DNA from 3 places in the Ensifer sp. EB106-05-01-XG146 genome. Region 1 is predicted to be linked to each of the others. Evidence: riboswitches for the same ligand, from Rfam matches in the RefSeq annotation. Region 1 holds a riboswitch; each other region holds the start of a gene.
The links. Region 1 has a riboswitch for cobalamin ahead of metE (5-methyltetrahydropteroyltriglutamate--homocysteine S-methyltransferase). Riboswitches for the same ligand answer to the same signal wherever they lie in the genome.

Region 1 (3,269 bases):
CCGGCGACCAGAGGATCATGGATCCTGAGTGAGGTGAGCCTCGCCTGGGCGGACGCGATCGAGGCGGCGAAAACGTGCTCGGAAATGGCAAGCCCCGGCTCGAAGGCGCTGGCAAGCAGGCTGAGTTCGTCGAGTTTCTGCGTACCGAAGGCGAGCCAGGAGGAAAGTTCCGGATCAAGCGCACGCTCCAGCTCGAGATCGATCGGCACGTGCAGGAGTGAGCATGAAGGTGCGAGCTCGATGCGGTCGCGGCCGTGGGCCGAAGTCAGAGGCTGCAGCCGGCGGAACAGGCTGGCCAGATCGGTCCGCCAGATGTTGCGGCCGTCGATGACCCCGAGCGATAGGACCCGGTCCGCCGGAGCCGATTGGATGAGCGTGTCGATCTGCTGCGGCGCGCGCACGAGATCGACATGCAGTCCATCGACCGGCAGCGCCAACGCCGTTGCCGTGTTGTCGCCGATCGAGCCGAAATAGGTCGCCAGCATGATCTTGAGTCCGGGCACGTCGGTGTCGAACGTGCGATAGGCGAGGTCGAGGGCGCGACGAACCTTGTCCGCGAGATCGAGCGCCAGGCAAGGCTCGTCGATCTGTACCCAATCGGCGCCGGCGTCAGCAAGCTCCGCCAGGACCCTCACGTAAACGGGCAGGAGCCGTTCGATCAGATCGACCGGATCGAAGTCGCCGCCCTTCGATTTGCCGAGCTTCAGCAGTGTCACCGGGCCGATGAGCACCGGGCGTGTGCGATAGCCGAGGGCTTGAGCTTCCTGGAAGGCTTCCAGCGGCCGATTGTGGGTGAGCTCGAAGCGCTGATCCCTGTCGAACTCGGGCACCATGTAGTGATAGTTGGTGTCGAACCACTTTGTCATTTCGAGCGCGGGAGTGCCGCTGCTGCTTCCCGAATGGGTGCAGCCGGCGGCGCAGGGCGTTCCGGCCGAGCCGCGCGCCATGGCAAAATAGGTGTCGAGATCGACCGGGCCGCCCGTCCGGCCATAGGCCGGCGGGATTGCGCCGACAAGCACGGCGGCATCGAGCACGTGGTCGTAGAAGGAGAAGTCGTTGGAGGGGATGATGTCGATGCCGCGCGTTTTCTGCGCGGCCCAGTTTTCAGCGCGGAGCTTGGCTCCGGTATCGAGAAGTTCGCCGCGGCTGGCCTTTCCGGCCCAATAGCGTTCGAGCGCGAATTTCAATTCGCGACGGCGGCCGATGCGCGGGAAACCGAGATTGGCAGTCTTGATGGTCATTTCCTTACCCCGAAGGTTATGGGCAAGGCTTGAATGCGACGCAGCCGCGGCGCGAGAGCGATCCCGCGTCCTCAACGCGCCTCATCGGACACCCCGCCCGTGGACGTTGTTCATCGCGGCAGGTCTCCTGGCTTGCGGGTCGTCGCGGACCGTTCCGTCTTCCCGAGGCGTCTCCCTCAGTGACATCTTCGAACGGCCGCTCTCCGCTTACAGTTGCGGGGGCAGCTCCGGCATGGGCGCTTGTCTGGCGCCGCACCGAATTCCCTCTTAGCTCCGTCCCTCCAAAGGCGGGCGAAGAACCACGATGGGGCGACAATGCCCTGTCCCGAGCTTTTCGTCAATCGCATAAAGAAATGCTTATGTCTTTATTCTCTCCCGCCGCCGCCCGCGGCGAGACAATGGCAGGACGAGGTCTTTCCATTGCTTTCCGCTCACGGGACGGTTGCGGTTTGGTCGAAGCGTCCTCCTCCGGCCACTGCCACGGATCCGCCGCGTCGCCAACGCGCGCGCGGATATGCTCTTGATCTCGCGTCAGGCCGATATCCCGGAGTTGGAACTCGTTGAACGTGTCGATGGCAACCGGAGGGTTGAGGGTCTTATCGGCCCAGTTCAGGACATGGTAAATCGTTGATCGCACTGCGCTAAGCATTGCTATCCTCACTTCTTTCAAGGGCGTGTGTTCGCGAAAAAAAGTGAGGGTTTTTGCCGTTTCGCGCAAAGCGATTTCTCGCATGCTGGCATAAAGAATGCTTATCTCAGTTCCATGAGCAAGATTCCTCCCATGAGTGCGGTGCGCGCCTTTGAGGCCGCCGCCAGGCACCTGAGTTTCACCCGCGCCGCCGAAGAGCTCGGCATGACGCAGGCGGCCGTCAGCTATCAGATCCGGCTGTTGGAAGATCGCATCGGCGCGCCGCTGTTCGTTCGGCTTCCGCGCGAGGTGCGATTGACCGGCGCCGGGCGGCAGCTAGCGCCGAAGGTGACCGAAGCGATCGATCTCTTAGGGGCGGCTTTCTCGGAGATCGCCGACAAGACCGAACATCACCTGCACATCTCGGTGCTGCCAACCGTCGTGTCGAGCTGGCTCGGTCAGCGCCTCGCGTCGTTTCAGACCGCGCATCCCAACATCAGCATCAGGGTGCACATGTCGACCGAGTTGGTCGATTTCAAACGTGACGCCATCGATCTCGCGGTGCGCAGCGGCGCCGGCGACTGGCCGGGCAACGATGTCTTTCCCTTGTTTCCGCTCGATTACGTGCCTGTCTGCACGCCATCCTTCCTGGAAAAGTACCAGCTCAAGGAGCCCGCGGACGTTCTGAGAGTCCGGCGTTTCGGCAACGCCAGCTGGTGGCGGCGGTGGATGATCGAAACCGGCGTCGAGCCGCCGGCAAGCAATGGCACCGAATTGATCTTCGACGTGCAGGCGATGGATGTCGCCACAATCCTTGCGGATCACGGCATTGCGATTGCCGTCTCGACCTTCCTGATGGATGAACTGAAGAGCGGCAGGCTCATCCGGCCGTTCGAGCATGTGGTGCGCGACGGCCGCGCCTATTGGCTCGTCTATCCGCAAAGCACCAGGCGGCAGAAGAAGATCCAGGCCTTTCGCGACTGGGTCGTCGCCGAGGCCGATGCGTCGAACGCCATGCTTTCGACCGTGATGGAGCAATCCTGTCCGGCGTCGCGTCGGACCGACCGCGGCGCAATGTAGAGACACAACGGGGCCTACTCGGCCCGTCGGTCTTCTGAAGATGACGCTTTCATGGAGAAACTGAAAATCAGCTGAGAACGGCTGTTACCAAACTGACATGGCGGCTCCCTAAAGACTGCGGCCAACCGCAGAGAAGGAAAGTATCAGCCCTCCGACGCGGATACCGCAAGCCATCGTCGGAGGCCCGTTTCCATGAAAATCGTCCAGATCAGCGACACCCATCTCAGCCCCGCCAAAAGCCACTTCAATGGCAATTGGGAACCGGTTCGCGCCTGGATCGAGGCGGTAAAACCCGATCTCGTCATCCACACCGGCGACGT
Region 2 (3,269 bases), on a different contig from region 1:
GAAATGGTGAAACGAAGAGGCCATCTGCATGTCAGGCGACCCTTGAAAGCGGAGCCGCGTCGCCGGCAAGGCGCTGCTCCATGAACTTGCAGTACCACTCGACGAACTGCATCACGCCACCCTCGTGCTCGGGCGAATAGGGACCGGGCTCATAGGCCGGTGAGCGGATGCCGAAGGCATTTTCCTCGACGATCTGACGGTCCTGGTCGTTGGTCTCGGTCCAGACATGCGTCAGTTCATCTAGATTGTAGTCGACGCCTTCGACCGCATCCTTGTTGACGAGCCACTTCGTCGTCACCTGAGTCAGTTCGGGCCCGAGCGGCAGCACCCGGAAGGTGATGGCGTGGTCGGCGAGCACATGGTTCCAGGTGGTGGGATAGTGGAACATCAAGAGCGTGCCGATCTGGCTCTGGGAGACGTCGGCGGACAGGGCCCGCCTGACGGCGCGGGCGCCCGACATGGTGTAGCTTTCGGCATTGTCGACAAGCGGCATGCGGGCGGCGCGGAACTGACCGGTCGGCGACATCTTAAATTCGCTCGGCAGGCCCTCGGCCTCGCACTTCGCCCAATGTTCGGCGATCACAGGATCATCCTTGGCGCCCTGCACCCCGGTCGCCGTCGGCGCCTCAGGATAGGTGCGGCAGAGTTCCGGATGATTGGCGGCGCAATGGTAGCATTCGCGGTTGTTTTCCCAGACGAGCTTCCAGTTGCCCTTCTCGATGATGGTGCTTTCGAACGCGACCTTGGTTTCGCCGAGCCGATGCGGCGCAAGATAGGGCAAGGCCATGTCGCGGAACGTCGTGAAATCCATCGGCTTTTCCGACAGGTTGATGAAGATGTAGCCGCCGACCGTTTCGCAATGGATCGGCTTCAGACTGTGGGCGGCCTTGTCGAAATCCTCTCCCATCTGCCGGGCAAAGAGCAGCGAGCCGTCGAGTTCGTAGGTCCACTGGTGATAGGGACAGACAAGCTTTGCCGACGAGCCTTTCGCCTGCGTGCAGACGCGCGAGCCGCGGTGGCGGCAGGAATTGTGCAGCGCCCGGATGGCGCCCTGGCGGTCGCGGGTGATGACAACGGGGTAGTCGCCGACCTGGACGGTGAAGTAATTGCCGGCCCGCGGGATCTCGCAGTCATGGCCGATAAACAGCCAATCCTTGTACCAGATGTTTTCCAGATCCTGCCTGTAGTAGTCGGGATCGATGTAAAAGGCCCGGTCGAGGCTGTAGCCGTCCTGCCTGCCCTTCAGCTTTCGAAGCATATCGTTTCTGGTGTCCATGTCCTGTCCTCATGCGCCATGTTTCGGAGAGGCAGGACAGGAACCCGCACGGGCGCACGCCCATGCGTTTGAGGCTCCGATCCGGCTGCCCGCCGCAACCCGTTACGGTTATGTCCGTCAAGGCTGGTTTCCGGGCTCAGGAGCCGTCCTTTCGGACCTGCCCGGCGCCTTCCCGGACGAACCGTCCAGTGGCCTTTGCCGAGGTTTTCGCTCCACCACCGTTGCGGGGGCAGCGCCGGGATTTGACCGGCTTCCCAATTCTCCATCTTCCCTTCGAAGACGGCACCTTGAGTAAGGATATGTAATCGCGGAAGTCACCTTGGCAGCTGCCCGATAGCGACATCCAATTCCAGAATGACGACACGGAAAAAACCGCCACAAAAGGCCACCGTCTTAGAATTTTTACATTGCAAACATATAGATAGATCACATCTTGGGCAATTGCCGACTTTTGCGGCGCGGTCGGCGCAGATGCGGGAGGGCTTCGCCCGTTTGCGACATCGCGTCAGATAGAGAACGCTAATGATGCAGCCAGGACGAAATCATTCATTAACCATGAGCCGCTAGCCTAGCCGGCGGACGAGAGAGGTCCTGCAGGCAGGCAGATGGCGCGCTGACGATCATGGCAAAGTTGAGATACTACGACGCGACAGCCGAGAAGCTGCCGACAATCCCGCCGAAGGTGGCGGTTCATACCGAATTCCTGCGCACGGGCCGGATCAACCGCAGGCAATGGTTGCCGAGCGAACGCCGGTATTTGAGCTATGAGGAAGTCGCAGACAGGACGGGCAAGAAGCTCAGCACCGCCGGCGACACGACCCATAAGCGGATCAACGGGTTCCACAACTCGATCCAGTTCCCGAAGATGATCTTCCACCGCACGCTCGTCGGCCGGCCGCATCTCGGCTACTGTCACGTGACGGCGGCGCGTACGCCGGTTACTCCCTCCAAGGACATCACCTGGTCCTTCTACTTCGCCAACTTCTTCTGCAACCTGGGCGACGAGACGCATTTTTTCGAGAGTATCCAGCCCGGCTATTCACGCATGTACTTCGCCGTCGCCATCGAACCGGGCGCCCAAGCCGGGCAAATGGTCATCAACCGCAACTTTCGTGACAACGGGCTGCTGTTTCGCACAGATGATCCCAAGGTCGCGCTGAAAAACGTACTGATGCTTGGCGCCAAGGATGACGCGTTGCGTCGCATCATTCGCAGCCTCTGAGCCGAACCGGTTCCTTCAAAGAAAATCGTTCTGTTTTTCCGGTGCGTCCGTTAAGGAAGCGTCGGAAAGGAAACGGCATGGCTGAGATCATCGACACGGATAGAGAACCGGACCGCGCGATCGCGCGCGCCTGCGCCGTTCTTGCCGAAGGCGAGCCGGTCGCCATTCCGACCGAGACGGTCTACGGCCTTGCCGCCGACGCTACCAATCCCGATGCGATCAGTCGCATCTACGAGATGAAGGGGCGCCCGCGCTTCAATCCGCTGATCTCGCATGTTTCCGACATGGCGATGGCCGAAGCCCATGTGCATTTCGATCCGATTTCGAGGCAGCTGGCCGAAGCCTTCTGGCCCGGCCCGCTGACGCTGATCCTTCGGCAGCGCGCCGACAGCACGGTTCATGCGCTGGCGTCCGCCGGCCTCGACACGCTCGGCATCCGCATGCCCGACGGTTTCTCGCGCCGGGTAATCGCTCACTTCGGGCGACCACTGGCCGCGCCCAGTGCCAATACGTCGGGCAAAATCAGCCCGACCAGTGCGGTCCATGTGGAAGCCGATCTCGGCGACAAACTGAAGCTGATCCTCGACGCCGGCCAGGCCCAAATCGGCCTTGAGTCGACGATCATCAAGGTCGACGGCGACGAGATCCGGTTGCTTCGGCCGGGTGGCCTCGATGCCGCCGAGATCGAACGCCTGCTTGGCCGTCCGGTGACCCGGCCGGAGACGGCGGGAGCGACGATCGAGGCGCCGGGCATGCTCGCCTCGCACTACG
Region 3 (3,269 bases), on a different contig from region 1:
GCAATGCCGATGCGCGCGACTACGCAAGCGCGATCTCGCGGCAGAATATCGAGCTGCGGCGGGCAAAGAACGACCGCCGCCGCGCGGGTTGCAGTGGCGGCAACGCCATTGGCTTCGACGGCGGCGACCCCGACACTTGCTACGGCCTCAACAGCCTGATCGCCGAGATGGAAGACAATCTGCGCATGCTGAAGTCCGAGCGCGAGCAGATCGTCGCCGGCGGCAGCGACGACAGCCGGCGACGCATCCTCGCCGCGCTGGAGATCAACGGTTGCTATGGCGACCGCGAGGAGTTCGCAAGCGTGGAACCGGACGTGCCGGAAAGCCACCGCAACATCGTTGCCGACCTGCCGCCGGAAGACGCCTACGGCCCGATGCTCGGCCGAGGCGAAGACGGCTACGCGCCGCAGGAGCGCTACTATAGCGGCACGCTCAGAACCATGTGCGTGCGCACCTGCGACGGCGCCTTTTTCCCGGTTTCTTCGGATGCGACGCCGGCCGATTTCCCGCGCGACGAGCAGGCCTGTCGGGCGCGCTGCCCGGGGGCTGAGACCGAGCTCTATTTTCACGACCTCAACACGGAAGAGAGCGACAAGATGGTCTCGGCCGTGACCGGCCGTCCCTATACCGAAATGCCCAACGCCTTTGCCTATCGCACCCGCGCCGTCGGAAAACCCGGCCAGTGCGGCTGCCAGATACCCCAGACCGCCTCGACCACACCGAAGGCAAACGGAACGAAGATCGGTGACGACCAGTCGTCGATCATCGTCATCGAGACCAAGAAGCCGGAAGCGGCGAGCAATACCGCCAAGGCGCCGGCCGAAGAGCGGCCTTACGATCCGTCGAAGAACAAGGTTCGCGTCGTCGGCCCGACCTACCTGCCGCAGGAAGAAACCGCCATCGACCTCAAGCATCCGAAGGGACCGGCCTATCAGCCGGTCCAGAATTGATCGGACGAGGCCTTACGCCTTCTCCTTGCTGCGTCCCCATCCGTCTTCGAAAACCAGCTCGTCGAGCGGCAGGCGCTGGCGCCAGCCCTTCACGGCGAGTTCCGGCTGCTGATAGAGGCGATCGACATAGCCGAGGCAGAGCCAGGCAACGATCTCGATATGATCTGGGATGCCGAGAATCGCCTTGATCTCGGCCTCGTGGAAAATGCTCACCCAGCCGACGCCCACCCCTTCGGCCCGCGCCGCAAGCCAGAGGTTTTGCACGGCGCAGACGGTGGAATAGACGTCCATCTGCGGATTGTGGGTGCGCCCGAGTACGACGGCACCGCCGCGCGTGCGGTCGCAGGTGACACAGATGCTGAGCGGCGCCTTGCGGATGCCTTCCAGCTTCAGCGCACGGTACTTGGCCTGTTGTTCCGCCTCGAACATCAGCGCGGCCTCGTCATTGGCGCGGCGAAACGCCTGCCAGACGCGCTCACGCGTTTCTTCCGCCCGCACCAGCACGAAGTTCCACGGCTGCATGAAGCCCACGGACGGGGCGCTGTGCGCAGCGGCCAGCAGGCGCCCGATCAGATCATCCGGCAATGGCGCGGGCAGGAATTCATCGCGCACGTCGCGACGTGTCTCGATGGCACGGTAGACGGCCTCCCGCTCTGGCAGCGAAAAGGCGCCGGCAGCCGCAAGGCCGCCCTTCGGTTCAGTCAGCATCGTTCGATCCCCAACAATGCGAAAACCTCCCGCCGTCCACGCGGGGTTCGGTCTATCTCGCCAGGCCGGTCTTCTGACTTCGGTTCAACCGATCACCTCGCCTTCCCAGATCGATTGAAGATCCAGTGGCAAAACCTTGAATCAACTCAAGGCTCTCTTAGAGGCGATCGTCCCCGTCACAGCGTTGGGCACGTTCCGGAATGACACCGGATTCCCGATTCTCCCGCTTTCGCGGGCACCTGACGACGGCACTAAGTGCACAGCCGTTTGAGAAAGACAAGCGCGCCAACCCGGTCGAGACATGGCGCGCCACTTTCCGCCGGCTACTGTCGAGCTTAGTCGTTTGCCTCCGCCTCAAAGCGGAGCGACCGGATGCGGCGAGTCGTCATAGGCGCCCCAGACCGACTGATCGAAGCAAATCACCGATCCGGTTATCAGCCCGGACTCGGCCGACGACAGATAGGCGCAGGCCCGCGCCACTTCAGCCGGATCGACGAGCCGACCGAAAGGCTGGTCGGCCGCCACCTTTTCGAGCCAATCGGCAGCCGCGCCATGAAACTCGCGCTGGATGCGGTCTTCGCCTTCGGACGCCATCCAGCCGATATTCAGCCCGTTGACGCGAATGCGGTTGCGAAGAAGCGCATAGGCCGTGTTTTTGGTCAGCGTTTCGAGCGCGCCTTTCGACGAACAATAGGCGGCAATGAACGGCTGGCCGGCCATCGCCGACATCGAGCCGATGTTGACGATCGTGCCCTCGGTCTTCTCCCGCCGCATGATCTTCACCGCCTCCTGCATCAGGAAGAACGGCGCGCGCACATTGGTCGCGAACATGCGGTCGAAGAGTTCGGGCGTGGTGTCGAGGATCGTGCCACGGTCGGTGATAGCTGCGGCGTTGACCAGCGCATCGACCCGTCCGAATTCCGCGTCGCAAGCGGCGACCACCTTGCGGGCGTCCTCTACTTTTTCCAGATCGGCCTCGACATAGACGACTTTCGCGCCGCTTGCCTTGCCGATCTGCTCGGCCTTCGCCCGCCCCTTGGCGGCGTTGCGGCCGCAGATGACGATGCCTTCAGCGCCGCGCTCGGCGAAAAGGCCAGCAATCGTCGCGCCCAGTCCCTGCGTACCACCGGTGACGATGGCGATCTTGCCTTGCAATTGTCCACTCATCGAATTCCTCCCTCGGAAATGATCGTTTGAAACGGCTGCGGCTCCCGGCTGAAACACACCGGGAGCCTGTCAAATTGTAACTCGCTCGTCAGCTCAGCTTGCGCTTCGCCTGCGCCTCCAGCACCGAGAGAAACTCTTGTTCGCCCGTCCCCGCAGTGAGAGCCTCGCGCATCAACTGCGCCTGCGTCTTCGGCGCCAACCCGCCGAGTGGCGGATCCCGGTCGAGATTGGTGGGGAACGAATAGCCCTCGGCACAGGAGGAGATCGCGTTGGCCGCTTCCGCCTGCGTCAGCGTCCCGCCCGCCAGCAAGGCCCGCAAGGCCGGATAGAGCGTCGCGCTCATGGTCAGTCGGTCAACGGTTTCCATTGCGCGACCGAAGGCCGAAGACACCTGCAGCAGGTTGGCCACGCGGCGGATATCCCGGGAGTGGTTGGTGCCGGCGG

Region 2: another riboswitch for cobalamin. It lies ahead of AC3WVQ_RS02605 (aromatic ring-hydroxylating oxygenase subunit alpha); the one in region 1 lies ahead of metE (5-methyltetrahydropteroyltriglutamate--homocysteine S-methyltransferase).
Region 3: another riboswitch for cobalamin. It lies ahead of bluB (5,6-dimethylbenzimidazole synthase); the one in region 1 lies ahead of metE (5-methyltetrahydropteroyltriglutamate--homocysteine S-methyltransferase).

The regions. Positions count from the first base shown of each region.
Region 1 is NZ_JBYTDX010000002.1:1,594,827-1,598,095, reverse strand. Features, by position in the region: gene metE (5-methyltetrahydropteroyltriglutamate--homocysteine S-methyltransferase) at 1-1,241, opposite strand, end outside; cobalamin riboswitch at 1,342-1,560, opposite strand; gene AC3WVQ_RS27375 (hypothetical protein) at 1,579-1,959, opposite strand; gene AC3WVQ_RS27370 (LysR substrate-binding domain-containing protein) at 2,023-2,949, shown strand; gene AC3WVQ_RS27365 (metallophosphoesterase family protein) at 3,142-3,269, shown strand, end outside.
Region 2 is NZ_JBYTDX010000001.1:559,338-562,606, reverse strand. Features, by position in the region: gene AC3WVQ_RS02610 (FAD-binding oxidoreductase) at 1-30, opposite strand, end outside; gene AC3WVQ_RS02605 (aromatic ring-hydroxylating oxygenase subunit alpha) at 32-1,276, opposite strand; cobalamin riboswitch at 1,381-1,581, opposite strand; gene AC3WVQ_RS02600 (DUF6656 family protein) at 1,899-2,498, shown strand; gene AC3WVQ_RS02595 (L-threonylcarbamoyladenylate synthase) at 2,576-3,269, shown strand, end outside.
Region 3 is NZ_JBYTDX010000001.1:1,706,143-1,709,411, forward strand. Features, by position in the region: gene AC3WVQ_RS08390 (DUF2865 domain-containing protein) at 1-950, shown strand, start outside; gene bluB (5,6-dimethylbenzimidazole synthase) at 963-1,658, opposite strand; cobalamin riboswitch at 1,705-1,916, opposite strand; gene AC3WVQ_RS08400 (SDR family oxidoreductase) at 2,013-2,825, opposite strand; gene AC3WVQ_RS08405 (phytanoyl-CoA dioxygenase family protein) at 2,914-3,269, opposite strand, start outside.